DNA from 3 places in the Vibrio sp. Vb0667 genome. Region 1 is predicted to be linked to each of the others. Evidence: predicted binding sites of a transcription regulator. Region 1 holds the regulator's gene; each other region holds the start of a gene.

Region 1 (10,009 bases):
CTTGATCTTTATGCGCTTTTAGCATGTCACCAATTCGTTCAGACAACTCATCATTGACTTGTTGAAACTCTTCGTATTCTACTTCCATCGGAACTTGCCCCGTGACCTCGTCATCACGCAGTACTAGGGCCTCATCACGAAGGTCGGAAAGCCTCTCCGCATCTGCATAAGTCAGATACCAAGGCGCATCGAAGTAATCTTTGACAGATTGACGCAGACGCGAGCTAAACGCACGATTCTTATCCATATCGATTGCAGTACGGATAAACTTGTGCACGTGTCGGTCGTAACCAATCCAAAGGTCGATAGCTTGCTGGCCCCAGCTTGTGATTCGGTCCAGCTTCATTTGCAGACCAAACAAGGCTTCTTCGATAAACTCCAGCTCAGGGTCACCGTAAACAATTTCTTGAATATCGAGGATCTGAGTTTGCAGTTCATCACTGGCGGCTTGCAGCGTATCTTGAAGTTCACGCAACGTGCTTGATGTTTCTGACAGAAGTGCTTCACAGTTGTTGATCGCTTCACGCCAGTCTTTGTTAAGCAGGTCAGCAATCTGTTGTTTCACTGACTGTTGCTGCTCATCCATAACACGTTGGTTGAGGTCAATTTGATCGAAAATTTCGCCTACAGAATATTTTAAAACACCGTATACGTTTTTCTTCCAGTGACCCGGTGTGCCACCTTTTTGTGCTGCCTCAATCGCTTTCGCCATTTCATCCGCTACCATGGATAGCTGGATAGATAGACGCAGTTTTGAGAACTCACGATGACGCACGTAGTAGTCGGTTATTCCTATCGCTAATGGCGACAAGCGGTAAATGCTCGCTCCGTCAGTAATCTCACTGACAAAACGGCTCATAAGACGCTGCTTAACCATCTCGTTGATCGCATTGTTCGCACGAAAAGCGGAGGCTTCGCCGGTCTCATCAAATAGTCGAGTGACGATGGCAAATGCATCATGCAGTTCACCTTCACCCAGTTCTTCATCGAACCTTTCATTACTCAGTACGGCAATGGCTATCAAAAATGCCAATCGCTCTGTGGTCAGGTTCAACGAGAAATCGTGCTGCTTAACCCAGCCAACCAGCTCATCGATTGGTTGCTCTGCAGCATTGAGAGTCATCTCACTCATTGTTATTCCTGTTTATCGTTCTTTTTAGCCCACACATGAATGTAGCGGCCTAATGAGAGGTATGGCTCTTGTCGACAAAGTTGTTTTTCTAGCGCCAACACATCTTCAAACTCGTAATCACCCATGTATTCCATATTGCCTATGTAATCACTAAATGAGCGAATACCAGATTTGCCACAAATATTAAAACCTGAATTTTCTATCCACTGGTAGACTTCTTCAGGTTTTAAGCCTTTTTGCGGCTGTAGTTTAAATCTTTTTCGGTGAGGCATGCCGTCTAATATATGAGGAATGTTGCCACAAACCACGTTTTTATAGACTAAACCGTGGTGGTTGTAGAACATGACTGATGCGATACCTCCCGGTTTTACTTGTTCAAGAACTGTTTCAAGTGCGGCCTTAGGATCAACCAGCCACTCCATCACAGCGTGGAACATAACCAGATCGACCTGTCCATCCATATGTTCACCGATGGATTGGACAGGCGAATGAATCAGGCGATACTGCTCAAGCAAACCGTTTTTTTCAATATCCTGCTTAGCCAACTGCAGCATTTCCGAAGATAGATCACATAAAGCGATTCGATGTCCGAGCTTAGCAAGCTTTTGCGACATTTGTGCCAAACCACCACCAGCGTCTAACACTTCTAGGGGTTGCTGGTCAGCATCTAATTCACTTAGAATCTGTAGAAAATCTTCCCACACAATGATTTGGCGGATCTCCCCTTTATCGGAGCCGTAAATATTTTTTGCAAATTTGTGGGCGATATCGTCGAAATTGCGGTCTTCTGTCACTTCTGCTGAGTTATCATAACGGATTGTGCCGCTATTCTGGCACAAGGAAAGCAGGAATAAAGAGGGATACCCTCATTTTTATTATCAATTGATGTTTTTTCGGACTATTTATGTATGTTTGAGCTGAAAAAAGTAGTGTCAGCCATGCTTATGCCCCTTCCGGCATTGCTGCTGATAGGCTTGTTGGGTCTTGCTCTCATTAGTTTTACTACAAAACGTAAAACTGGCTGCTTCGTTGTTCTATTCTCTTTTGTTGGCATTTTTCTTGTTGCCTTCCAGCCTGTTTCAACCAAGCTTCTTATGCCGTTAGAGCGAGAGCATAAAGCCTTTTTGCCAGTTTCTGGCACCATCGACTACGTGATGGTTTTAGGGAATGGTCATGTTATCGATGACGAAATTCCACCCACCTCGCAGTTAAGCCGTGCAGCATTAATGCGCTTAACTGAGGGCATTCGTATTTTAAGAATGTATCCAGGCGCGAAATTAATCTTATCCGGCTATGCTGGCGGATCTGAAATTAGCCACGCGCGAATGATGGCGAACGTTGCCCTTGCGTTGGGAGTCGCGAAATCCGATATCATTTTATTAGAAGATGCGAAAGATACGTGGGAAGAGGCGCGTCAAGCGGCTGCATTCGTTCAACAAAAGGAAATTGTGTTAGTCACTTCTGCGAGTCACATGAGCCGTGCATTGTATGAGTTCAACGCAGCAGGCATTAAACCAATCCCAGCCCCGACCAACTTCTTAGCTATTAGCGAGATAAGTCAACCTTGGGATAAATACTCACCTAAAGCGCGTTACTTAGAACAAACAGAGCTTTATTGGCATGAGTACTTGGGCAGTATTTGGCAAAGGTTGCGTGATACTGTCGGCCAAACACCAATGGTTGAAGCAAACTAGTATTATCTTGAAGCCACAAAAAAGGAGAGCCGAAGCTCTCCTTTTTCTTTTTACGATTGAGTTATGTTCAAACTAGTCACCAGCAAACATATAGCCCTCGCCGTGTACCGTTACAAAAATTTGTGGGTTCTTAGGATCGAACTCCATTTTTGCGCGCATACGTCGAATAAGAACATCAATGGTGCGGTCATTCGGCGCATCCACTCGATGGCTGATCATGTTCAAAATACGCTCACGACTTAACACCTGGTTAGGGTAAGACGATAATGCCACCAAAAGTTCATACTCTGCTTTAGTTAGTTTTACTGGCTCACCGTTGCGGCTAAGTGCGCGACGTTGAATGTCGAATGTCCACTCCCCAAAGCGCACAATGTGCTCTTCACTGGTTTCATTCGCTTTCGAGCTGCCACTGCGCGCTGCTGAAATACGCCACAGCAAGTTTTTAACGCGAACTAACAGCTCTCTCAGTTCAAAAGGTTTTGTCACATAATCGTCAGCACCCATTTCTAGGCCTACGATTTTATCAATGCTATCCGTGCGTCCTGTTACTAATATGATACCAATATCCGATTGGCTACGTAACTCACGAGTAAGCATCAGGCCGTCTTCACCAGGCAGGTTAATATCCAGCATGATCAGGTCTACATCGCCCGCTTGCAAAACTTCACGCATTTCTGCGCCACTCTCTGCTTCGCTGACTTGGTAGCCCTCATTTTGGAAATACCCCGCAAGCTTACTACGAGTTACAACATCATCTTCTACGACTAATACGTGATAGCTCATTTACACCACTTTTCTGTCTTCTTATTATCCAAGACGTATTCTATTCATAACTAGTAACATTTCTAGTCATAGATACATTAAAACGCAAGATTTAGCGTTTTTATTGATTCAAAACAAGCTTGCCCATTGCTATTAATAAACGGTCATTTTTGACCATAAAACATAACAATTATAGTTACTGCTATTCATTTTAATTGATTACACTTAGGGGATATCCCTAATTGACTTTGTGATGCATGACTTGAAGCATCATTCAGGAGCCCAAAATGCAAGAAGTGAAAGCTTTTAATGAAAAACGCGCTGAAATTTACTGGTGGTTTTCGAGCTTGTTCGCAAAAGAACTAACAGAGAAAGAATTGGAAGCCTATCACAGTGTTGAAATTCGCAGTTTTCTCGCAGGTTTAGGTGAAAATGAGTCGCTGAAACCAGCTGTTGATAGCCTAGTTGATGCATTGAATCGGTTACAAGATCGTGAAGATGCACAACTAGAGCTTGCAGCTGACTTTTGTGAACTGTTTTTGAAGACAGAAAAATACGGCGCTCTTCCTTACGCATCCATGTACATTGGTGAATCAGGTTTACTGAATGACAAGCCAGCTGAGGAAATGGAAAAGTTGATGGCTGAATTTGGCGTTCAAGTAGACGAAAACCTAAAGGAACCTGCGGATCACTTAGCCGTTGAGCTCGACTTTCTCGGGAACATGATTATCCGCTCAAACGAGCTTGAACAAGAAAAACACATGGAAGAAGCCTTCGTTAAACAAAACGACTTTATCCAGCAACAATTGATGTCTTGGTTACCTCAGTTTTCAGACAAATGTAAAAAATTCGACGAATTTGGATTTTACTCGAGTGTCGCGAAACTATTAGTTGCATTTTGTAAACTAGACAGCGCCTACCTTCTTGGTGAATAATTGCCGCCTATTTTTAGGGAGCCTGCCTATCGGGCTTCCTGTATGCCTGAAAGTGACCAATTGTAAGTAACTTGGGTATAATATTCGTTTGCCTTAACTTAGCGCAAAGACGCTTGGTTATTTAGCAGTCAAAATGTGACTTCAAATACACAAATCTCTTGCTGAAAACATTGCTAGTCAGTCCACATAGGGCTAAAATGTGAGCGCAAACGATTAAATATGATTTATATGTAAACCGCTGAAATATAGCGGTTTTTGTGTTTTCTTAACAGGTTGATGGCAATTTCTCATCAGATAGAAAAAAGATAAAATTCATCGACCGATGCTGCTACGCACCCTTTTGTCGCACTTGGATCAACCGCTGCCGAGACACTTAGCGCCAATTTTAGATTGCTAGGTGTGAAACCACTAGAGCATCAGGTACATCCAATACGACATATTTCAGTAGCTCGATACAGGACACCATTTATGGCCACGATAAAAGACGTTGCTCGCTTAGCCGGCGTTTCCACTACGACAGTTTCGCACGTTATCAATAAAACGCGTTTCGTTGCAGAAGCAACGCAAGAAAAAGTAATGAAAGCCGTTGACGAGCTGAATTACGCGCCAAGTGCCGTTGCACGCAGCCTAAAATGCAACTCAACTCGTACGATTGGCATGTTAGTAACTCAATCAACTAACCTATTTTTCTCAGAAGTGATTGATGGCGTTGAGAGCTACTGTTACCGCCAAGGCTATACTCTGATTTTATGTAACACAGGCGGGATTTACGAAAAACAACGCGATTACATTCGTATGCTGGCTGAAAAGCGCGTTGATGGCATCCTTGTGATGTGTTCTGACTTAACCGAAGAACTAAAAGAGATGCTTGACCGTCATGCGGACATTCCTAAAGTGGTCATGGATTGGGGCCCAGAGAGCTCACAAGCAGACAAGATCATGGATAACTCAGAAGAAGGTGGCTACATTGCAACCAAACATCTGATTGACAATGGTCATACGGATATCGCTTGTCTAAGCGGTCATTTTGAAAAGCTTGCTTGCCAAGAGCGCATTGCAGGTTTCCGTCGCGCAATGAGCGAAGCGAACCTAGCTGTAAATGAAGACTGGATCCTTGAAGGTAACTTTGAATGTGATACGGCCGTATTAGTTGCAGATAAAATTACCGCAATGGACAAGCGCCCGACGGCGGTATTCTGTTTTAACGACACAATGGCTCTAGGCCTAATGAGCCGCTTGCAACAAAACGGGATCAAAATTCCTGAAGATATTTCAGTGATCGGCTACGACAACATCGAGCTTGCGGAATACTTCTCTCCACCGCTAACGACTATCCACCAACCTAAACGTCGTGTTGGTAAAAATGCATTCGAAATTCTACTTGAGCGTATCAAAGATAAAGAACACGAAAAACGAATTTTCGAAATGCAACCTGAGCTTGTAATTCGAAATACTGTGAAAAAAATGAACTAAATTTCACTGTATTTAACCGTGTTAAATAAGCGCTCTACAGGGGCGCTTATTTTTTTGGGAAAATTAAGCATTCTCTAATACTTCACACTGCTCTAATAACAATTGACTAACGTTAACTCCCTGTTTTATATAAATGTAATATATATTAAGAACTCCTTTTCAAAGGCCAATTTGCACCTTTCCATATGCAAAATAGAGCATTCAATCTATCATTTTTATTGAACCAAAATCACACTTTTAACGCTAAACCGTGATGTTAATTCAATATAAGAAGTATGCTCATTGTGTCACGCACAGGGCAAACCATTCGAAAGAGTGGGACGCAAAGCCTCCGGCCTGAACCATATTACGATATGGAAGGTAGCGGGGTTACCGATGGCAAGTGTGTAAGCAATGACTTTACTCTGTAATGACATTGTTTTTACGCATGTTTGCTACTCTCTCGGACCTGACTTTTGGTGGCGTAATATTAATTACACCGAGATAACAAAACATGGATAAACCGATACTCAAAGACTCTATGAAGCTATTTGAGGCACTTGGTAATATCAAGTCGCGCTCAATGTTTGGTGGCTTCGGACTATTCGCTGATGAAACAATGTTTGCACTAGTGGTAAACAATCAGCTTCATATCAGAGCAGACCAAAAAACTTCATCTGACTTCGAGAAACAAGGGCTAAAGCCTTACGTTTATAAAAAACGTGGCTTCCCAGTCGTTACAAAGTACTACGCTATTTCCAGCGATTTATGGGAATCAAGCGAACGCTTAATCGAAGTAGCGAATCAATCATTGAAAAAGGCAAAGCTTGAGAAAGAACAGCAAGCAAGTACAAAGCCTAACCGTTTGAAAGATTTGCCTAACTTACGACTGGCTACCGAGCGCATGCTAAAAAAAGCCGGCATCGAATCCGTAGAGAAGCTTGAAGAGGAAGGTGCGCTTAACGCCTATAAAGCGATAAGAGATACGCACTCTGCAACCGTCAACATTGAGTTGCTATGGGCACTAGAAGGTGCTATCAACGGCACTCATTGGAGTGTGGTACCTCAAGCTCGCCGAGATGAGTTGATGAACGGCCTCCAATAAAAGTCGGCCTAAAAACTATCTTGTAAAACCGCAGTCTAATCTGCGGTTTTTTTGTGAAATTTTTTCGGTTTTCCTACTGTCTTATTACATATATCCCAAATTGGAATCAAAATTATGAATAAGAAACTGATTTTAGGTCTCATCCTACTAGCGGCTATCGTCTTTTTAGGTATTAACTTTGGCCAGTATTTAACCTTAGAGAATGCAAAAGCCCAACAAGAAGCACTAACTACATACATCGATCAGAATTTTGTATTCTCGGCTGCGATTTACTTTTTTACCTACATTGCAATTACCGCTTTTTCTATCCCAGGAGCGGCAGTAGTCACCTTACTTGGTGCAGCCTTATTTGGTTTTTGGACAAGCTTGCTACTGGTTTCTTTCGCTAGCACTATGGGGGCAACACTGGCCTTCTTGAGCAGCCGATACTTATTGCGTGACTGGGTACAAAACAAATTCGGAAATAAACTCAACGCAATTAATCAAGGTGTCGAAAAAGACGGAGCTTTTTATCTATTTTCCTTGCGTCTAATCCCTGTATTCCCTTTCTTTCTAATCAACTTACTGATGGGCTTAACGCCGATGTCTGTAGGTAGATTTTATCTCACTAGCCAAATAGGTATGCTGCCAGGCACAGCCGTATATCTGAATGCAGGTACTCAATTAGCAACAATTGAAAGCCTATCGGGCATTGTTTCACCCGCAGTATTAGCGTCTTTTGCGCTATTGGGACTATTTCCAATCATCACTAAATGGGTTATGAATAAAGTAAGGCCGACACCAAGTCAGCAAAACTCGTAATTGGTGAAGTGGGTATTTTGATGAAAATATTTATCGCTAAAAACCCAGCAGAAGCACACATTGTATGTGAGCTGCTTAAAGTGGAACAAATTTACTGTGAAGTTCGCGGAGAAGGTATTTTCGGCTTAAAAGGAGAACTGCCGTTTGGTGATGATACCGATCCTTATGTGTGGCTTTTTGACACTGCACAAAAGATGAAAGCTGAAGAAATAGTAAAAGCATATCGAAAACAATCCGATAGGCATGAGTATCAAGATTGGCAATGCCCAAAATGTCATGAAATAAACGAAGGGCAATTTGGTGCATGTTGGCAATGTGGATATCAACTAGGAGAGCTATAGCGGCTCTCCTATTCAGTGGATGCACTCAGTTTTAAGCACATACAGCTTGCTGTTTAATAAACTCGATGGAGTGTTGATTGAAGTCTTCTGGACGCTCTACATTGCATACATGACCACAATTCGGGATTTCTCGTAGAATGCTGAGCTTATGCGCTGCAACCATTTCTTTGACAGGTTTAATAAACATGTAATCCCTGTCGCCCATTAAGTAAAGAGTCGGAATGGGTAACTCTCGATCTTTAAAATATTTCATTAACGGATTTACATCAGCGGCAAGAATAAACCAACGTTTAAATTCTTTTTGGCAAAGCTTCTTGGCTTCGCGAATAAAAAGGTGGCGAGATTCTCGTTGGCTTCTTTGAGGCATAACAATATAAGCGAACAGTTTGTAGAGCCACATGTACGGTAGGATATGCTTACAAAAACTACCTAATTTCACCAATATCTGAGAACGAGTGTTAAGCCTTGTGACAGCACCGCCGAGCACCATCGAACGTACGCGCTCTGATGACAATTCAGCAAGGTTTCGAACAATAATAGTACCAAGCGACATACCGACAAAATGAGCGGATTGGATCTTTAAATGGTCCAATACTTTCAAAATATCTTGGGTAACTTCCGTAAAGGTATAACGGCTAGCAATGAGCTCTTTAAGTAACTGATTTGACTTTCCATGACCTCTTAAATCGATCAGCAATAAGTTAAAGTGTTGCTTGTAAGCTTTAATTTGCTTGAACCAGATAGAAGAGCTACCACCAGCACCGTGCACAAATACAACCCACTCATTACTAGTAGGGTGCAAATAGGTTTTATGAAAAAGTAGCGGCTGGGTCATATTGAGTATCAAAAAGATCGTGCTATTGAGTAAAAAGCCATCCTACCACACTCCCCTTACTCAAGATAATAAAGGCACCTCATTAGGTGCCTTTCGTTACAATTTTAAGTCAAACTAACGCTGAGTGGTAAAGCTGCAAATAAGATTCTGCGGCCTTTTGCCAACAAAAGTCTCGTTGCATCGCGTGCAACTGTACTTTATTCACTTCAGGCTCGTTTTGAGCGTAGAGCAACAGTGCCCTTAGCATCGTTAACAACAATGCCTGCGGTGTCGGTTCGAAAAAAACAAACCCCGTTGCTTCAGATGGGTTTACATCATAATCGCTAACGCTGTCCTTTAAGCCACCAACACCGCGTACTATCGGTAATGTCCCATAAGCCATACTATAGATTTGGTTTAAGCCACATGGTTCAAACTCAGAAGGCATCAAGAAGAAATCAGAACCAGCTTCAACGATATGCGCAAGTTCATTGTCATACGCTTCTACAAAGGCAAATTTGCTAGAAAACTGCGCGGCAACCTCTCGTAACTGAGCGGCAAGAACAGGGTCTCCGGTCCCAACGACAACTAGCTGAACATCGTGCTTTAAAAAATCGGCCAAAGCAGGCAACAAGTAATGAACGCCTTTCTGCTGGGTCAACCGACAAACCATACCGAACATAGCTACATTTTTTTCGGGCAAATTTAGTCGTTGTTGTAATGCTTTTTTACAAGCTTTCTTCCCTTGCGACATACTTTGCTGGTCGGCGCAGTAATTAACCGGCAAGTAGGTATCAGTTTCCGGATTCCAAGCACTGTAATCACAACCATTCAAGATGCCGACTAAGTCCTGCGCGCGTTGCTGAAACTCCCAAGCCATGCCGTGACTGCCAAGCTCTGTTTTTAGTTCCTCTGCGTACGTAGGGCTAACCGCGTTTATCTTATCTGCATTCATTACACCAGCTTTAAGCAT
Region 2 (10,009 bases), on a different contig from region 1:
TTTGGATTCGCACTGCCAGAAGACGAACCTCCGCCACAGCCGTAAAGAGCCAGAGTTGCTGCTGCGATAAGCGTCATTTTGTTTAGCATGGTTTACATTCCTGATTGATAAGGCCGCTTCATGTTGGGCCGTTGCTTGAATGCGAGCATGCTAAGTTCAGTGAGAGAAAAAGGGCAAAAAACAAAAGATAACAGGGGTTAATGAAAGCTTAATTTTATATTTAGGTCTTTGTTTTATTTGGGGTTATTTCGTTGGCTACGTTAGTGCAATACTCGTTAATGAGCGCTTTCCATCGGCTTATGATTTCTTGATCGGTCACACTAACACGCAACGTTTTCCACGGTTGGAGGCAAGTCTCTTTTGATTCAGATTGAGAAAGACGCTCAAACAAGGTTTCGGAAGGTAAAACGCGCAGCAGCGCCACCAGTGATTCCATGTAGTTGAGACGGAACTGTTCAAGTTTGTTCTGCTTATAAGCAATGTGAGACACAAAGGTATAAATCAGTGCGTTTTGGATACGTGAGTCGCCATCTGGTGTCGTTAACAGAGCTTTTGCCCTGTCTAAGTTACCTAATTTGAAATGCAATAGACCTAACCAAAGGCTCAGCTCATCTGGCAAAACATCAAACGACGATTGCACTTGAGTTAAATATGCTTCCAGCTTTTGATGTTCGTGCTCGTATAAGGCGAGATGTCTTGCCGTTGTTATAGCCGCAAACTCATCAGATTGTCTGAGAGGTTGGCTAGAAAAGGCATTCTCGAATAACATTTTTTTGTGAATATTCGAAAGCTGCCACGAACTTGCCGAAGGTGCAGGCAGATTGAAGTATTGCGCGACATCCGAGTGCATTTGGAAAATATCCGATTGTAAGGAAGATAAACGCAGTGTGTACTCATTGCGAAACGCCAGCTTGCCCGTCGCAGGATAAATAAGGTTCATCTGCGCTTTCAAGATGCCTTGCTCTGCGCCGTCTTTTAACTCGATATTGAGCTCGTAGTCGCTGGTCTGCATGTTTCGTGCGCCAGGGAAATATGGCGTATGACCGATAGGATCAAGAAAGTAACTGGGAGCATCTTGGTTGGCGATGTCGGTGTATGGATATTCGACCTGTTGTTGCAGCAAGATGGCTTTGACCAGTATGCGGTATTTTCGCGCCTGAGAGCCGATTGAATCGACACGGTTGAGTAGTAGCTCGACTTTGGGAATCAGTAGTTGATGACGTGTTTGTTGTGTTGAGATTTCTTGGCGTTGCCATAACAAGCTTGCGAGTGTCATGCTACATACCGCAAGTATGGCACATAAGCTGTAAGCAAAAATCAGCTTGAAGTTCTTATTACTCGCCACCTGGGTTGAGATAACGCGCCGATGGTTTTTCGCTGGTGGCACTAAACGAATATTGGCAGGGTTAAGAAAGTAGCCTTTGCGGGGGTAAGTGACTAAAAGCTTAGCGGCATCGTATTCGGGTAAGTACTGCTGTAGCAGTGCACGTAAGGTGCTAATGCGGTTCGTGAGCACATTCTTAGAGATGAACTTGCTCTGCCAAATGGTTTCAATAATGGTGTCAGCAGAGAGTGGGTGGCCAACGCTTGTTAACAGCAGTTCTAATAATTCAACGGTGCGAGGTTCAAGATCAATCGCGATAGCATCTTGATGAAGGCTCTGTGTCTTCGGGTTATAGATCAGCTCTCCAATCGCAATACAACTGTGAGTCTGTTTAGCTTGTTGCAGAAAGTCGCGCATACCGTACCGATCTATTTGGAAATCGCGAAGTATTATATAGCGATTGGAGCGCGAAATCTTATAAATCGCGCTTCAATCATTATCAAAAATTTATGAACCGTAGGTCACGGAATAGCGGTGCGGTTTGTGGTTCATCGCTAACACGACATTGAGTGCAAACGCCCCCAAAATTGAAAGGCCAATCACTTCTGGTGTGACAAAGAAGAATGAAGCAAACAGGATACATGCATCGATTGCCATTTGGCTTTTGCCAACTGAAATGCCAAATTTGTCTTGGATAAACAAACACAGCACGTTAAAGCCACCTAAGCTGGAGCGATGTCTGAATAGGATCAGCATACCGAGCCCCATTAAAAGCCCGCCTGCGACGGCGCAATAAACTTCATTTACCGATTCGAGCGAGATTAGCAAATAAAGATGATCGGCAAAGATAGAAACCAACGCGCCAGAAATGGCACTATTAATGGCGAAATGACGGCCGAAGCGTTTCCATGCTAGTAAGTAAAAAGGACTGTTTGCTAAAAAGTACAGCACACCAAAGGTAAAAGGTGTAAATTGGCTAATAAGCAGAGCCAATCCAGTCGTGCCTCCCGTTAGAAGGTTCGCGGATTGGAGAAAGAAAACGCCTTGAGCTACTAAAAAGGTACCCGTGAGAATCGCTATCCAGTCTTCTTTTAATGAGTGTTTTTCCATCAATGTTGCAGTCATTAGTGATAAATAAGGCGTGCATAGTAGTAAAAAGATGATCTTTTCGGTAGCTAGAGGGTAAAATTTACGGTAAACCTATGTAATTGCTGTTTTACAGGGTGTAAAGCACAAATTTGACAGGCAATAGATTGTCGTTATGCGATTGCAATGCTGGCATGATAAACATTGCTTGTCATCATGAAAAAACTGCATGAGAAAAATTGTAAATTTCTCTTTATGACCTAAATCAAATTATGTAGAATGCGCGCCATTAGGGTGACGAAAACGTTTGCGTCGGGTCATTCAACAGTTTTTTTGCAACTTTCAGTACTAATCTGAGTCAGGAGATACAGATGCTTAAGCGTGATATGAACATCGCAGATTACGATGCGGAACTGTTCGCAGCTATCCAGGAAGAAACTCTTCGCCAGGAAGAACACATTGAACTTATCGCTTCTGAAAACTACACAAGCCCACGTGTAATGGAAGCGCAAGGTTCTCAGCTAACGAACAAATACGCTGAAGGCTACCCAGGTAAGCGTTACTACGGCGGTTGTGAGTACGTAGATAAAGCTGAAGCACTAGCAATTGAGCGTGCATGCCAACTATTTGGTTGTGAGTACGCTAACGTACAGCCTCACTCAGGTTCTCAAGCAAACAGCGCAGTTTACATGGCGCTTCTTAACCCTGGCGATACAGTTTTAGGCATGAGCCTAGCGCACGGTGGTCACCTAACTCACGGTTCACCAGTAAACTTCTCTGGTAAGCACTACAACGTTATCCCTTACGGTATCGATGAAGCTGGTCAAATCAACTACGACGAGATGGAACAGCTAGCACTTGAACACAAACCTAAGATGATCATCGGTGGTTTCTCTGCTTACTCGCAAATCGTTGATTGGAAACGCATGCGTGAAATCGCTGACAAAGCAGGTGCTTACTTATTTGTTGATATGGCGCACGTAGCTGGTCTTATCGCTGCCGGTGAATACCCAACACCAGTACCGCATGCTCACGTGGTAACAACAACGACGCACAAAACACTAGCAGGTCCTCGCGGTGGTCTTATCTTGTCAAATGCTGGCGAAGATATGTACAAGAAATTGAACTCAGCAGTGTTCCCTGGTGGTCAAGGTGGCCCTCTAATGCACGTTATCGCTGGTAAAGCAGTAGCGTTCAAAGAAGCGATGGAGCCAGAGTTCAAAGCTTATCAAGCTCGCGTAGTGAAAAACGCAAAAGCAATGGTTGGTCAGTTCCAAGAGCGTGGCTACAAAATCGTATCTAACGGTACAGAAAACCACTTGTTCCTTGTTGACCTAATCGACAAAGATATCACTGGTAAAGACGCAGACGCGGCACTAGGTGCAGCAAACATCACTGTAAACAAGAACTCAGTACCAAATGACCCACGCAGCCCATTCGTAACGTCTGGTATTCGTGTAGGTACGCCAGCGATCACTCGCCGTGGCTTCACTGAAGAAGATGCAAAAGAGCTAGCAAACTGGATGTGTGACGTTCTAGATAACATCGGCAACGAAGAAGTTATCGAAGCGACAAAACAGAAAGTGCTAGAAATTTGTAAGCGTCTACCGGTTTATGCCTAACTGTTCTTCATAGAATGAGTCGACTTCGGTGTCGAACATACTCATTTGCTCGCGCAAACTCCGTGTGTTCTCCTAGAACTCGACTCGTCTATTTTGAACATTGATATACTAAAGGTCCTCATTTGAGGGCCTTTTTGTTTGTCTGGCGTTTGGAATGAGATATAGCGAGAGAGTGTGATAAGGGGATGGCTACCAACACTGTCCCTTTTCAATATACCCAAACCACGTCATTCCGACGAGCCGAGGCGAGATCAGGAATCTTGTTGAGGCACACTCTTTTACTCAGAGTTTCCCTAAAAATCCTCAGTATTCTGAAAACAGATTCTGAATCACGTTCGTACCTCGCTGTTCAGAATGACGGTGGTAGAATGGCTTTTTATCATCATTTGCCAGATACAAAAAAGGTTGGCACTGAGCCAACCTTTTCTCTTCAAAACAAGCTTTTCAAAACAAGCGAGAGCTTATTTAATCTCGATACCTTGAGCTTGCATATCGGCATGGTAAGAAGAGCGCACAAATGGACCACACGCTGCATGCGTGAAGCCAAGTTCTAGTGCAACTTCTTTTAGCTCGTCAAACTCTGATGGTGGAACGTAACGTTCTACTGGCAAGTGGTGACGGCTTGGCGCTAAATACTGGCCTAGAGTCAGCATCGTTACGCCGTGTGCGCGTAGATCTTTCAGTACTTCGATGATTTCTTCTTTGGTTTCACCAAGGCCCATCATCAAACCAGACTTGGTCGGTACATCTGGATGCTGCTCTTTGAACTTCTTAAGGAGCTCAAGTGACCATTTGTAGTTCGCACCTGGGCGAGCTTTACGGTAAAGACGTGGCGCGGTTTCTAAGTTGTGGTTGAAGACATCTGGCGGATTGTCTTTCATTAGATCAAGCGCTACATCCATGCGACCACGGAAGTCAGGAACCAGTGTTTCAATCTTAATATGCGGGTTTAACGCACGGATCTCGCGGTTACAATCGGCAAAGTGTTGTGCACCGCCGTCACGCAGATCGTCACGGTCAACAGAAGTGATTACTACGTATTTCAGCTTCATATCGGCAATGGTTTTCGCCAGTTTTTGAGGCTCTTCTGCTTCCGGTGGTAATGGGCGGCCATGAGCAACGTCACAGAAAGGACAACGACGAGTACAAATAGCACCTAAGATCATGAAGGTTGCTGTACCGTGGTTAAAACATTCCGCTAGGTTCGGGCAAGATGCTTCTTCACATACGGAGTGAAGTTTATTCTTACGCATCGCCGCTTTGATGTCTTGAATTCGTTGGCTGTCGGCTGGTAGCTTGATCTTCATCCAATCAGGCTTACGTAGCACTTCTTTCTGCTCTGTAGGCATGTTCTTTACGGGAATCAATGCCATTTTATCGGCGTCACGATATTTAACGCCTTTTTCCATCTGGATTGGTTTGCTCATGCTTTATTACCTTGAGAAGGTGCTTCTGTGCTGAATTCTACTTGCTCATAATCGAGCAAAGTAACGAGTTCTTCTATTAATTGTTTTTCTACGGCTTCTACATTGTCTGGGCCGCCAAATTGGCTGACCTGAACCATTTCCATACCTTCATAACCACAAGGGTTAATACGCAGAAACGGTGTTAAATCCATATTTACGTTCAAGGCTAAACCATGAAACGAGCATCCTTTACGAATGCGTAAACCGAGAGAGCATATTTTCTTACCGGCAACGTAGACACCTGGTGCGTCAGGTCGCGCGGCTGAGTCAATATTGTATGCTTTTAGCGTGTTGATCACGAGGTTCTCGATTGTGGTAACGAGATCTCGTACACCTAATTTTTTACGGCGTAGGTTGATCAAGAAGTAGGCGACCAACTGACCAGGGCCATGATACGTAACCTGGCCTCCGCGATCACTTTGTACAACAGGAATATCGCCAGTGTTAATCAAGTGCTCAGCTTTACCTGCCTGTCCTTGCGTAAATACTGGGTTATGTTCTACCAACCAGACTTCATCACGGGTTTCTTCTGTGCGTTGGTCGGTGAACTCATGCATCGCCTTCCATACAGGCTCATAGTCTTGGCGGCCAAGTCGTTTTACAACAAGTTGGTGTTGCATGGGAATTCCTGTTGCTAATATATAAAGTTTTTGGATTATAAACCGGATAACCCTGATGCTCTACCGCTGCGTAACAGATTTTTAACTGAAAGCGATGTAAAGTCTCGTTATCTCTTTGATAAATAAAAAGAAAGCAGCCAAGGCTGCTTTCAAAAAAAATTTAATCTATCAAAAAATTATAGAACCATGCGTACGATGTCAATTTCACCTAACTCTTTGTACAGTGTCTCAACCTGCTCGATAGAGGTTGCAGTAATGTTGATTGACACAGAGTGGTAGTTGCCTTTAGCACTTGGTTTAACGGTCGGGCTGTAGTCACCTGGAGCATGGCGCTGAATAACTTCAAGAACAAGCTCTGGAAGTTCAGGCTTTGCATGACCCATTACCTTGTAAGTAAATGAACAAGGGAACTCAAGCAGGTCTTTTAATTTTGCATCAGAGTTGATGGTTAGCATATCGATAACTCCAGTAGATATTCGTTGCGGTGCGAAATAGTACAGTCAAATTAGGGGGAACTCAAGACGAGGAGCTCAAACTTAAAAAGCCGCCCATTCAGGCGGCTTTGCGAATAAGTTTGCTACTCTAACGTTCTTTTTAGAAGAAGCTCTTGAATAACAATACGATGTAATCCCACATGCGGCTAAATAGACTACCTTGCTCTACGGTTTCTAGTGCCATTAGTGGGTACTCGGCAATATCTTCACCATCGATCTGATAGTATAGCTTACCAACTACATCACCTTTATTAATTGGGGCTTCTAGCTCTTTTTCAAGGACGAAGCTTGCTTTTAAGTTTTTCGCTTCACCACGCGGTAGTGTTACGTAAGTATCTTGGTCAAGACCCAGTGCTACGGTGTCTTTGTTACCCATCCACACTTTTTCTTCTACGAACGTTTCACCTGCTTTGTGCGGTGCCACTGTTTCGAAGAAACGGAAGCCGTAGCTTAGCAGCTTTTTGCTTTCTGACTTACGAGCATTGGCATCTTTAGTGCCCATAACGACCGCAACCAAGCGCATTTGACCTTCAGTTGCTGAACTTACTAGGCTGTAACCCGCATTACTTGTGTGACCCGTTTTGATGCCGTCAACGTTCATGCTCTTATCCCAAAGTAGACCGTTACGGTTGTATTGGGTGATGCCGTTGTAAGTAAATTTCTTCTCTGAGTACACTCGGTACTCATTTGGTACGTCACGGATAAGTGCTTTACCTAGCAGTGCCATGTCGTATGGTGTTGAGTACAATTCTGCGTTATCTAAGCCATGAACGTTGGCAAAGTGCGAGTTAGTCATACCCAATGTGTTGGCCCAAGCGTTCATTAGGTCAACAAATGCATCTTCTGAACCTGCAATATGTTCTGCCATCGCAACACAGGCATCGTTACCTGACTGGACGATGATACCTCGGTTCAGGTCACGTACTTTAACTGTTGTGCCTACTTCAATGAACATCTTTGATGAATCAGGGAAGTTTTTCGCCCACGCATTTTTACTGATGGTGACATCATCATCTTCTGAGATATTACCACGCGCTAGCTCTTGGCCGATTACATAGCTGGTCATCATCTTAGTCAGACTAGCTGGAGACAATTTTGTGTTCATCTCTTTCTCTGCCAGTACTTTACCTGAATGGTAATCCATCAGCACGTAGCCCTTCGCCGCGATTTGAGGGGCATCTGGAACAACGATAGGTGATGCAAGAGCAGATTGAGCGAAAGTTGCAGAAAGGGCAACCGAAGAAACGAGAATAGATTTCACAAACTTATTTTTATTCATGGTAATTCAAATTTTTGGGTTAACTGCAGACATCTTATCAGAATCCCTAGTTATGTAAGAGGGGGATCAAAGAGAAATTCATGACACGAGGTCATTTGGCAGTGTTGTGTTTTTTAATAAATGCAGACGAATAGCCGAGCAACTTTACTTTATCTAATGTGGCTTGCGTCAGGGAATAGTCAGTAAATGGCCCTAACAACAAGCGATAAGACTCTTTCGCACTCTCTAGGAAAGTTTCTGTATCCAATTTTTGACCAAGCTCGGTACCTAAAGTTCGCGCGCGTTCTTCATTTTTTGATGATGCCACTTGAATAACGTACCTAGGGTGCGCTTCTAATGACTTTTTGTCCGTGGGCTGATTGATACTGATCACTTCAATTTCCACGTTCGCGGTGCCTGTTTTTATGACATCTAACTTGTGCGCGGCGGCATAGCTTAAATCAATGATACGGCCATCGTGAAAAGGACCTCGGTCATTAACTCGTACTATGGTGGTTTTGCCGTTGTCAGTATTGGTAACTTTTACGTAACTTGGTAACGGTAGCGTTTTATGCGCTGCCGTCATTGAGTACATGTCATAGATTTCGCCATTAGAAGTCAAATGACCTTGGAATTTTTTCCCATACCAAGATGCGCGGCCTTTTTCTTTAAAGCCTTTCGCATTGCGAACTATTTTGTAGTCTTTGCCACGCAAGTGGTAATCTTTGTTCCCACCTAGGCTGTACGGTTCATATTTAGGATGCGCATCCTCGATGTGTTCGACTGAAAGCGGTGTATCCGGTGCAACATCGGATTCGAGTTCGTAACGGCCTTCTTGTTCTTTTTGGCTAGTTGATGAACAGCCTGCCAAAATAAGAGCAGAGAAAACCAAGGAATATAAAGCGCGTTTTTGCATGTCTAGGTCGCCTTAGAGAATGCTTTTCGGTGCGTATGAATCGACATCAGAATACCAAAACCAGCCATCAAGGTTACCATTGATGTGCCGCCATAACTGATGAGTGGCAACGGTACACCTACTACAGGTAGGATGCCACTTACCATGCCAATATTTACAAAAATATACACGAAGAAGCTGAGTACAATACTGCCTGCCATCATTCGTCCAAATGCGGTTTGCGCTTGGCTGGCGAGATATAAACCTCGTCCAATAATAAATAGATAGATGGCTAAAAGGCAAAGGAAGCCAATCATACCCCATTCTTCAGCAATTACTGCAAAGATAAAGTCAGTGTGTCGTTCTGGAAGAAACTCTAGTTGTGACTGCGTACCTTGCAACCAACCTTTGCCGGAAATACCACCGGAGCCAATCGCAATTTTACTCTGAATAATGTGGTAGCCCGCTCCTAGCGGATCAGATTCCGGGTTAAATAGAGTACGAACTCGCACTTTTTGATACTCTCGCATCAAGAAAAACCACAGAATTGGAATGAAACCACCTAATGCAATCGCAGCACCTGCAATTATTTTCCAGCTAATGCCGGCGAGGAAGATAACAAAAATACCGGAAGCGGCGATCAGGATCGAGGTACCTAAGTCAGGCTGTTTTGCAATGAGAATGGTTGGTAAGCAGACCATAATCAGTGCAACAATGAGTGTTCTTAGCGTTGGTGGGAGGGGCTGTCTACCAACATAGCGAGCCACCATTAATGGCACCGCGAGCTTCAATAGCTCTGACGGTTGAAAGCGCACAAAACCGAGGTTAAGCCAACGCTGCGCGCCTTTCGATGCTTCACCGAAAAACAGCACGCCGAAAAGCAGTATAACGCCACCAACGAACATCAAAGGTGCCAAGCTTTCGTAAGTTCGTGGAGAAAGCTGTGCAAGGACGAGCATCACAACGAGTGAAAGCACCATTCGCATGGCTTGGCGATCCATCATCAGTAAACTTTGGCCACTGGCGCTGTACATGATCACCAGGCCAAACCCCATCAGGGCCAGTATGCCAAGTAGGAGTGGTAAGTCAATATGGAAGCGTTCAAACAGGGCGCGATTTTTACCTGTAGAGGGATCCATCTTCATTACTGTTTTACCTCTTTCTTCGCATTGTTTTCAGGCTCAATTTCTTCTGGACCAAGAACGACTCGGTCAAAAATTTTCCTTACTACTGGGGCACCGTTA
Region 3 (10,009 bases), on a different contig from region 1:
GATAACCACGCGTTTATGGTTATACGGACTCTATTAAAGCTATTTGGGTATAACGCTTTCAAACCGAAATAAAAGCTCATGTAGTGTAGCGGAATTGGTATGTTAGACAAAACAAAAAGGGGCGCAAAGGCCCCTTTTTCACTCAAGATCTCGTCGAATGTGTTAACTGCGTGCTAAGTAGTTCGCTTTACCAACCCACTTGTAGCTAGTTAGCTCTTCTAAGCCCATCGGACCGCGTGCATGTAGCTTTTGCGTAGATACTGCGACTTCTGCGCCAAGGCCAAATTGCGCACCGTCTGTAAAGCGCGTTGAAGCATTCACATAAACCGCCGCCGAACCGACAGAATTGATGAACAGCTCTGAGTTTTCCAAGCTATTGGTCATGATCGCATCTGAGTGGCTCGCGTTATGGACACGCATATGATCAATGGCATCTTTCACATCAGACACAACTTTTACACCAAGAGTGTAGCTCAACCATTCCGTATCAAAGTCACCTTCAACAGCATCGCGAATTTGTGTTGCTTGAGCCATCAGTGCTTTTGCCTTAGGCTCTGTCACGAAGGTCACTTTATCGTTCATGCGCTCTACGATCATTGGTAGGAATTGCGCTGCAATTTTTTCATGCACGAGCAGCGTATCTAATGAGTTACACGCAGATGGACGTTGAACTTTAGAGTTCTCAACCACATTCAGGGATTTCTTTAGATCAGCGGATTCGTCGACAAAGATATGGCTGATACCAAAGCCACCAATAATCACCGGAATCGTGCTGTTTTCTTTACACATTTTGTGTAGGCCAGCACCACCGCGTGGAATGATCATGTCGACGTAATCGTCCAACTTAAGCAATTGAGAAACAAGCTCACGATCTGGTTTTTCAATGTACTGCACAGAAGCGGCTGGAAGGTTCGCCTTTGCGAGCGCAGACTGAATAACCTTCACTAATTCCATATTCGAGAAAAATGTCTCTTTGCCACCACGTAAAATACTTGCGTTGCCGGTTTTCAAGCACAACGCTGCAATATCAATGGTTACGTTTGGACGCGCTTCATAAATTACGCCCACGACACCAAGCGGCACACGACGACGAGACAGTGACATCCCATTTTCCAGTACCTTACTGTCTATTTCGCTGCCTACAGGATCGTTCAAGCTAATGACGTTGCGAACATCATTCGCAATTGCAGTCAATCGTTCTTCATTAAGCAAAAGGCGATCGAGCAGCGCATCGGTTAAACCCGCTTCACGGCCAAGTTCGATGTCTTTAGCGTTTGCCGCCAAAATAGCAGCAGAGTTTGCTTCTAGCTCATCAGCAATGATGGCTAATGCTTGGTTCTTTTGCGCAGTTGACGCTGTCGCTAATTCGAAAGCTGCATCTTTAGCAGCTTTACCCATATTCGTTAAATCCACTTTGCTTCCCTCTAATTCTATTCCTGAATGACGACCAAATCATCGCGGTGAATCACCTCAGAGCCATAATCATGCCCCAAAATAGAGATGATATCTTTACTGTGTTTACCCGTAATTTTAGTTAGGTCATCACTTGAGTAGGCGCTGATGCCACGAGCCACCAACTTACCGTGAGCGTTTGTTACACGCGCCACTTCGCCTCGTGCGAAGTCACCACTAACTTTGATGACCCCTTTAGCAAGTAGGCTACTGCCCTTGCCGACCACAGCATTGACTGCACCATCATCAATAACGATGTCGCCCGATGCCGCAGGTCCCGCTAGAATCCAGCGTTTACGGTTCTCTAAGGCTTCAGCGCAAGGTAGGAAGCGCGTGCCCTGAGGTTCAGCACTTAAAGAGTCAAAGATAACATTCGACGCACTACCAGCAGCAATAATAACCTCGATACCTGCGCGGCGAGCGATGTCTGCGGCTTGCAGCTTCGTTGCCATACCACCAGTACCCAATGTTGTACCGCTTCCACCTGCGATTTTACGCAGCGTATCGTCGATGGTTTTTACTTCCTTGATAAGCTCTGCGTTCGGATCTTTACGAGGGTCAGCAGTAAACAGACCTTTTTGGTCCGTTAAAAGCAAGAGCTTATCTGCACCACATAAAATGCCTACCAAAGCGGAAAGGTTGTCGTTATCGCCAACTTTAATCTCGCTAGTCGCAACGGCATCATTTTCGTTTACGATAGGAACAATATCGTTCGCAACGAGCGCATTAATAGTGTCACGCGCGTTAAGGAATCGCTCACGATCTTCTAAATCGGCACGGGTTAGTAACATTTGGCCGATCTTGATACCATAAATACCAAACAAAGACTCCCATGTTTGAATCAAGCGGCTCTGCCCCACCGCGGCAAGTAACTGCTTACTCGCCATCTCGTTGGGCAATGCGGGGTAACCAAGATGCTCACGGCCTGCTGCAATCGCACCAGACGAAACCATTACGATTGAATGGCCTTGTTTTTTAAGCTCAGCACACTGGCGTGCTAACTCAACCATGTGTGCACGGTCGAGTGCCAGAGTGCCGCCTGTCAGCACACTTGTACCCAGTTTCACAACGACAGTTTGTGGTTGTGAAACAACTGCATTTTGTTGATTCGTTGTCATGATGTCTTCTGAAGTGAAAAACAAATAAAGAGAGGATGTTTTAACAATCAAATAGGGAATTAACAAGAGAAAAGGTGCGTTTTCGCACCTTTTTGTTTGGTATTAAATGAAAACAACCAAATTAAGCGAAATCGAAAGACTCCGTGTGATATTCGACTTCTAATTTGAAGTGTTCTTCTAAAGTATCAACCAGCTTTTGATGGAATGTGCTCTGCGTGAGATACACTTCCTCTACCACTTTTTTGGGAAGGGCTTCAGATACCCATTGCCCTTCTTTGTTGTACTTGCCAATATGATATTTAGCAGTAAAGCCTCCCTCGATGGATTCCAAATCCATCCACCAGCCCCAAAATTCACGCTTCTCAGGCGATTTTTTGTCGTCTACACATACAGATAAACAATCAAAATAATAGCGCCCTTCTTGCGATTGTGGTTCGCGCAGGTAAGGCCCTATCGCCTTCAACTTTGACATCAAGCGAAAGTGAGTCGGGCCCTGAGTCGTCTCTGACATATGAATCTCCGTTTTCATAGTTAAAAGTAAACACCCAAGAATGATTATTATTTTTAATTATCATGAGCTTATTTTTTGCTCAGATATATCACTCTTAACTAATTTAGGAGAATTGTCACCCTAATAATTCATCTTCTAGCCACTTTATGGCTAAATCGAGGGATTGCTCATATCCTTTTGTAATTGTTTTGGAACTGATTTTTTTTGCTCTACCATACTGGCTAAATAGAGCAACAAGTTGATTATCACTGTGTGGCGACACTGGATCGCCTTCAAGACTCAAAGCCAAAATAGGCACTTTGGTTTTTCGACTGCTCAGGAAGCCCTGAACCTTCAATGACCACGCCATCATCTGACCAGCCATGCTATTAATATCAACCGCATTTTTCCCCAAACGGGAAGCCAAAAGATCTAAATACATCTTCGGCATTTTTTGTAACTTCTGAGGGGAAGTAAAAATATCATGTACGGGTGCGCCTAGAGCGACACAAGCTTTGATCTTTTCCTGCTCGACAAAAGAGAGTCTGATCATGGCATTACCACCAAAACGAAACCCAACTAACCCCACTTTGTGATGATCAACCCAAGGTAGCGAGTAAAGCTCATTCAATACCGCTTGATGTAGGCAACTTGAATTCTCGGTCAAGGGCCAATGAGAGCTATGCCCTACTGAAGGCATGTCTACGGTTAACATCGCAATATCTCGCGGTGCAAGACGATTACGGAACAAACGCCACATGTCGGTTTGTAGAGTATCCAAACCAGCGCTCACCATGACCACAGGCAACTGTTTATCCGTTCTTGGTAAATGGAGGTTCGCGATGATTTTGCGATTTTGGTAAGGCACTTCAATTTGCTTGATGGTGTACTTAGTTTTTTCTGCGCCGTCAGAATACGCTTTGTTTGCCAGTACTTGAGCCTGCGATGCCAAATTGTCATTTTTTAAATGTGGGTAGCCTGCAATACTAAAACACAAAGAAGCAGTGAAGAGTTCATCCGCTGCCTCTTCTCCTTGCATTTCATTTGCTCGCTTCTGATGATCCATACCAAGCTTGATCCACTCAAATGTCCAGTTACCACTGTGATAACCCATTACAGTGTCTAACCAATCATCATTGGTTCGCGAGTGAGAAGATGAAGCAATTTTAGACAGTACGCCTTCCATTTCGATCGGAGACAATCCTTGCCAAGCCCATTGCAAGCGACGCAAATGACGATACCAAGCACGATCACCTTGCGCTTCTCGTTCATCAAGTATTTTTTTACTGGTCGGCATGTACTGGGTAAGCGCGGAGGTTTCTTTTGCTTGCTTATGTTTCACGAACAAAGTTTCGGAAAGATTTTTACTGACGTCTTCAGACATAGGAAGAACCCTAGGCTATTAGCATGATTTAATATCATAATAAAAAAAATGCCCCTATAAAGGGGCATTTCTCAATATTCTTTAACCGCGCTTATTTTTGCTTGCGGTTTACTGGCTCAGCATACTGGATTGACATATCCCAAGGCTGCTCGATCCAAGTGTCTTGAGCAATATCTACAACGTAATCATCCAGCAGCTCTTTGCCTGATGGTTTCGCACACACAGCGATCATTTTCGCTTTTGGATACATCTCACGTAGTTTGCGCGCTGTATCACCACTGTCTACTAGGTCTTCAACGATTAGGTAACCTTCGCCATCACCTTCAGGTGCTTTTAGTACCGTCATGTCGCGCTGATGATCATGGTCGTAGCTTGAAATACAGATTGTATCAACGTAACGAATACCCAGTTCACGAGCCAAAATAGCGCCAGGAACCAAACCGCCGCGGCTTACCGCCCAAATTCCTTTCCATTGCTCAGCTGGCATTTGTTTTTCAGCCAGTTCACGGCAGTAAGTCTGCATTGCATCCCAAGTGATAATGAATTTTTTACTCATTGTAATAACCTAATAATTTGAAAATATGCATCCTCAAAATCTAGCGAAGTCACTCAAAAGCGGAATGCTCACTAACTTCTCCAAAATGTTTGGAGACGAGGATTTCAAGCTGCGCAAACGATTATTCTACCGAAACACACCGCTAATACCAACGGTGATATCAAAATTCTCTGCCTATTCCGCAGAAAAACCGTCTTCTGTGAACAACGTAAAAAAGAAAAAGCCAGCGTGAATAAATCCACACTGGCTTTTTGCTCGAGAAATTAACCGACGAGGTATTTAACGATGAAGATGGCTGACATCACCCATACACTCATCGACACTTCACGGCCCTTACCGCTGAATAACTTGATCGCCGCATATGCGATAAAGCCTAACGTGATACCTTCTGCAATCGAGAATGTTAGCGGCATAACTAAACAAGTCACAACAACTGGGGACGCTTCAGTTAGGTCACGCCAATCAATGCTTACTAGCCCAGACAGCATCAAGATCGCCACATAGAATAGCGCACCTGACGTTGCATAAGCAGGGATCATACCCGCAAGTGGTGAGAACAATAGAGCAAGTAGGAAGAGTACACCAACAACCACGGCTGTTAGACCAGTACGCCCACCCGCAGCCACACCAGAAACGCTTTCAATATAAGATGTCGTGTTAGAAGTACCAAGTAATGCACCTACTGACGTTGCTGTTGAGTCTGCAAGTAACGCTTTGTTTAAACGAGGGATGTTGCCATTCTCATCAGTTAGACCTGCTTTTTGAGAAACGCCAACGAGCGTACCTGCGGTGTCAAATAAATCGACAAATAGGAAAGCAAATACGACGGAAATCATGCCTACTTCAAACAAACCAGAGAAATCCAGTTGCATGAAAGTTGGCGCAATGCTTGGTGGCGTTGACATAATACCGCCCCACTGCACATCACCAAATAGAAGACCAAGCGCTGTAACGCCAAGAATAGCGATCATCACCGCACCTTTCACACCACGGTGAACCAATGCAATCGTAAGAAAGAAGCCAATCGCGGCCAATACAGATGGCAATGATGTGATCTCTCCCATAGAAACTAATGTCGCTGGGTTATCAACGACGATACCTGCATTTTTTAATGCGATAAACGCTAAGAAAAGACCAATACCAGCTGAAATACCTGTTCGTAGAGAATGCGGGATCGAGTTAATAATCCACTCACGGATCTTAAATACGCTTAAAAGAATAAACAGAAGGCCAGAAACAAATACAGCCGCTAACGCAACTTGCCACGTATAACCCATTCCCAATACAACAGAGTAAGTGAAAAATGCGTTCAGGCCCATTCCTGGTGCCTGTGCGATTGGGTAATTCGCAACAAATCCCATAATAAAACAGCCGATTGCGGCAGCAAGACAAGTCGCGACAAAAATGGCACCACGGTCCATACCGGTATCCGACAGGATCGCTGGGTTTACAAAAATAATGTAAGCCATAGTTAGGAAGGTCGTAACACCTGCAATGATCTCAGTACGCACATTTGTGCCATTTTCACTGAGTTTAAAAAGCCTCTCGAGCATGATCGAATCCTGTAAAGGTAAAAAAAGTAAACGGTTGCGTAATCGATTGGCGGGAATTATAAAGTTATCAAATAGCAAATTCTAGATAGAATCTTCACTCTAATGCGTTTTTTTTCTTTGGATATGAAACACATTCTCTAACCTATCAAAGTAGGCAAAGGAATATATTCTTACAAAACAATAGGTAACCTAGATAACACAGTTCCCTAAAAGAGAATAAAAACTGAGCAATGTACTAAACTTTCAGATGAAAAAGGCCCATTTTTAACATGGTATCTAACAGATTTGATGGAAAAGTCGATAAAACCGAAGAATGGGGAATAGAAGAAGGCTTTGATGGCAATAAGTGAGTCAGGAAGAGAAAATAGAGATAAAAAAACGCCACCCAATGTGGGTGGCGGTGAATCATGTCAGCACTATCACTGAAAAAAAATTCCAATTTATAGGGGTGAACAAACTGTTCGAGTCACATGCGTTGACTTCACTTAGTAGCCAAAGCTTGTTGGGTATACAAAGTTACCGGTGTAAACAGACTTGCTATTCCAGAACATTGTACTTGGTAAACCTTTCATAACTATCACCTTTTAAATCAATTAAACATTCGTTGATTTCTCGGTTCCTTGGAGGCGATAAAACGGACTCATCCTTTGAGCATTTCATTCTTCTCTCAGAAGCTGGTTACAAATATACCACCAAGAAATTTAATTACAAGCATTTTAGTGACTGGAATCACAAAAAATACATAAATTGACCTTTATCAAAGTTTATATGTAATTAAATTACAATTTTATGAATTGAAAAATAAAGCCACTTTCAGAATGTATGATAGAGAACACATAGTGCTTGTTATTGTATTCACAAACTGTGACAGTTCTGAGAGAAATCCTTGTGATCGCGACTACTCGTACTCCTTATCTGGTGGTATGCTAACGGCAATTTGAAGGCCAAATCGTCTAGCATTTAATGCTACCTTGACAATATTTTTACGGTATATATTTGGCAAAGCACATCAAAAGGAGTCCTCCGTGTCTGAGTTCCATTCTGAGATCAGTACCTTATCACCTGCTCCACTTTGGCAGTTTTTCGATAAGATTTGTTCTATCCCTCATCCATCGAAACATGAAGAAGCATTAGCACAGTACATTATCAACTGGGCAACAGAGCAAGGCTTTGACGTTCGCCGTGATCCAACTGGTAACGTGTTCATCAAAAAGCCCGCGACACCAGGAATGGAAAATAAGAAGGCTGTTGTACTTCAAGCACACATCGACATGGTGCCGCAGAAAAACGAAGACACTGAACACGACTTCACCAAAGATCCAATCCAGCCTTACATCGATGGCGAATGGGTAACTGCGAAAGGCACGACGCTTGGTGCAGATAACGGTATTGGTATGGCTTCTTGCCTTGCTGTATTGGCATCTAAAGATATTAAGCACGGTCCACTCGAAGTTCTGCTGACGATTGATGAAGAAGCAGGCATGACTGGCGCATTTGGCCTTGAAGCTGGTTGGTTAGAGGGTGAGATTCTTCTAAATACAGACTCTGAGCAAGAAGGCGAAGTCTACATGGGTTGTGCAGGTGGCGTTGATGGCACCATGACTTTCGATATTTCTCGAGAATCAACGCCTGCAGGTTTTGTAACACGCCAACTGACGCTGAAAGGCCTAAAAGGTGGTCACTCAGGTTGTGACATTCACACAGGTCGCGGTAATGCCAACAAATTACTTGGTCGTTTCCTTGCCGGTCATGCTCAAGAGCTTGATTTACGTTTAGTCGAATTCCGTGGTGGTAGCTTACGTAATGCAATCCCTCGCGAAGCGTTTGTTACTGTCGCGCTTCCTGTCGAAAACCAAGACAAACTTGCTGAGCTGTTCAACCACTACACTGAGCTGCTTAAAACTGAATTGGGTAAAATCGAAACAGGTATCGTAACCTTTAATGAAGCGATCACGACTGACGCGCAAGTATTTTCAATCGCCGATCAGCAACGATTCATTGCGGCACTTAACGCTTGTCCAAACGGCGTAATCCGTATGAGTGATGAGGTGGAAGGCGTTGTTGAAACTTCTCTAAACGTTGGTGTGATCAGCACAGAAGAAAATAAAGTCACCGTGCTTTGCTTGATTCGTTCTCTCATTGACTCTGGCCGTAGCCAAGTGGAAAGCATGCTGCGCTCGATTACTGAGCTAGCAGGCGCACAAATTCAGTTCTCAGGCGCTTACCCTGGCTGGAAGCCAGATGCAGATTCCGAGATCATGGCAATTTTCCGTGATATGTATGAAGGCATTTACGGTCATAAGCCGAACATCATGGTCATCCATGCTGGTCTTGAGTGTGGCCTATTTAAAGAACCATACCCACACATGGATATGGTTTCTTTCGGTCCAACAATAAAATTCCCTCACTCTCCAGATGAGAAAGTGAAGATTGATACTGTTCAGTTGTACTGGGATCAGATGGTCGCGCTTTTAGAAGCGATTCCAGAGAAAGCATAATTCAATCACGAAAAATGACAAAGGGTGCCATACGGCACCCTTTTTTTGGTTTAGTTGAACCCAACTACACACGGTTTTGCGCGTAAGCGGCTAATTCATCCATTGAGGTTTGTGCAGCAACTTCACCATCAATGTAGTAAGTAACAAACTCACCATCGCGTACACCCATGAGTGTCGCCTTTTCACCGTTACTGTAAGTAATATCCATTTGAACAGTGTTCTCATCGATTTGCTGCATTCGCCCCTGCTCAATGACACGGTTATCCGCTAATGGTGCGATTGGTGCCGTCGTTAACGACTTATCTAACTGGTGATTGACATCAATGTAAGTATCTACCTTTGTATCGAAGATATGTGGCTTACCATTTAACGGGTTCTTACCCGTCCAAAATTCTAGAGAGTTAAACACGATATAATCCGCTGCGATCGCGACACCATAAACAGGCGCTAAAAGCATATTTAGACCACCTCGAGCGTAACGGTTGTCAACAGCTTTCAAGTTAAACCCCATGACATAACCTGTCACGGCATTACTACCTACGCAACCTGAAAGTGAAACTGCTACCGCAGTCAATGCACCAATTTTAGCAATTGCCTTTTTCATCAAAACCTCTAGTTAGAAAGTGTGAAACCTCAAATTCGGCGCGGATATTATCGGATAAAAAGTAGGGTTAAAAGTCCGTTTTTTTGTCCTCCATGAACAGTATTATTTTTAATACAGTCACATTTTTTAAGGCTATTATTGCGCACTCTTCTCTATGTCTTGTTATGTATTAAACTGATAGAAAAGATCATATTGAAAACAAAAACTTCACACATACCAAAATTTCACGCATGACGATTAAAGTAATTTGTCGTGTCCTTAATGAGAATGATTAGTGCGATTTTGCAGCAATTGTTACATTGCTGATGACGCATTTGACAGAGATGGTTTATGGCCAGAAGTAAAAAAAGCAAA

The links. Region 1 encodes PurR, which represses purine synthesis genes. Its sites were predicted from a motif close to TNANGNAAACGTTTNCNTNA; they were not measured.
Region 2: glyA (serine hydroxymethyltransferase) is a predicted target of PurR. The motif match lies at 2,706-2,725, and genes of this name have one in related genera.
Region 3: R8269_RS13330 (NCS2 family permease) is a predicted target of PurR. The motif match lies at 6,576-6,595, and genes of this name have one in related genera.

Annotation. Positions count from the first base shown of each region.
Region 1 is NZ_JAWPOL010000005.1:81,263-91,271, forward strand. Features, by position in the region: gene mukF (chromosome partition protein MukF) at 1-1,132, opposite strand, end outside; gene cmoM (tRNA uridine 5-oxyacetic acid(34) methyltransferase CmoM) at 1,135-1,926, opposite strand; gene elyC (envelope biogenesis factor ElyC) at 2,041-2,826, shown strand; gene torR (two-component system response regulator TorR) at 2,899-3,609, opposite strand; gene torD (molecular chaperone TorD) at 3,876-4,523, shown strand; gene purR (HTH-type transcriptional repressor PurR) at 4,992-5,996, shown strand; cyclic di-GMP riboswitch class I at 6,284-6,373, shown strand; gene R8269_RS08445 (TfoX/Sxy family DNA transformation protein) at 6,490-7,080, shown strand; gene R8269_RS08450 (TVP38/TMEM64 family protein) at 7,195-7,881, shown strand; gene R8269_RS08455 (DUF2007 domain-containing protein) at 7,902-8,222, shown strand; gene R8269_RS08460 (alpha/beta fold hydrolase) at 8,254-9,057, opposite strand; gene glgA (glycogen synthase GlgA) at 9,167-10,009, opposite strand, start outside.
Region 2 is NZ_JAWPOL010000012.1:15,137-25,145, reverse strand. Features, by position in the region: gene R8269_RS13140 (hypothetical protein) at 1-89, opposite strand, end outside; gene R8269_RS13135 (winged helix-turn-helix domain-containing protein) at 221-1,741, opposite strand; gene R8269_RS13130 (YitT family protein) at 1,832-2,434, opposite strand; gene glyA (serine hydroxymethyltransferase) at 2,782-4,032, shown strand; gene lipA (lipoyl synthase) at 4,494-5,459, opposite strand; gene lipB (lipoyl(octanoyl) transferase LipB) at 5,456-6,118, opposite strand; gene ybeD (DUF493 family protein YbeD) at 6,295-6,573, opposite strand; gene R8269_RS13105 (serine hydrolase) at 6,713-7,891, opposite strand; gene R8269_RS13100 (septal ring lytic transglycosylase RlpA family protein) at 7,983-8,786, opposite strand; gene rodA (rod shape-determining protein RodA) at 8,789-9,910, opposite strand; gene mrdA (penicillin-binding protein 2) at 9,910-10,009, opposite strand, start outside.
Region 3 is NZ_JAWPOL010000012.1:59,530-69,538, forward strand. Features, by position in the region: gene R8269_RS13305 (glutamate-5-semialdehyde dehydrogenase) at 163-1,413, opposite strand; gene proB (glutamate 5-kinase) at 1,431-2,570, opposite strand; gene crl (sigma factor-binding protein Crl) at 2,692-3,081, opposite strand; gene frsA (esterase FrsA) at 3,197-4,444, opposite strand; gene tet(34) (oxytetracycline resistance phosphoribosyltransferase domain-containing protein Tet(34)) at 4,536-5,000, opposite strand; gene R8269_RS13330 (NCS2 family permease) at 5,264-6,553, opposite strand; gene R8269_RS13335 (aminoacyl-histidine dipeptidase) at 7,579-9,051, shown strand; gene R8269_RS13340 (DUF3332 domain-containing protein) at 9,116-9,655, opposite strand; gene R8269_RS13345 (succinylglutamate desuccinylase/aspartoacylase family protein) at 9,986-10,009, shown strand, end outside.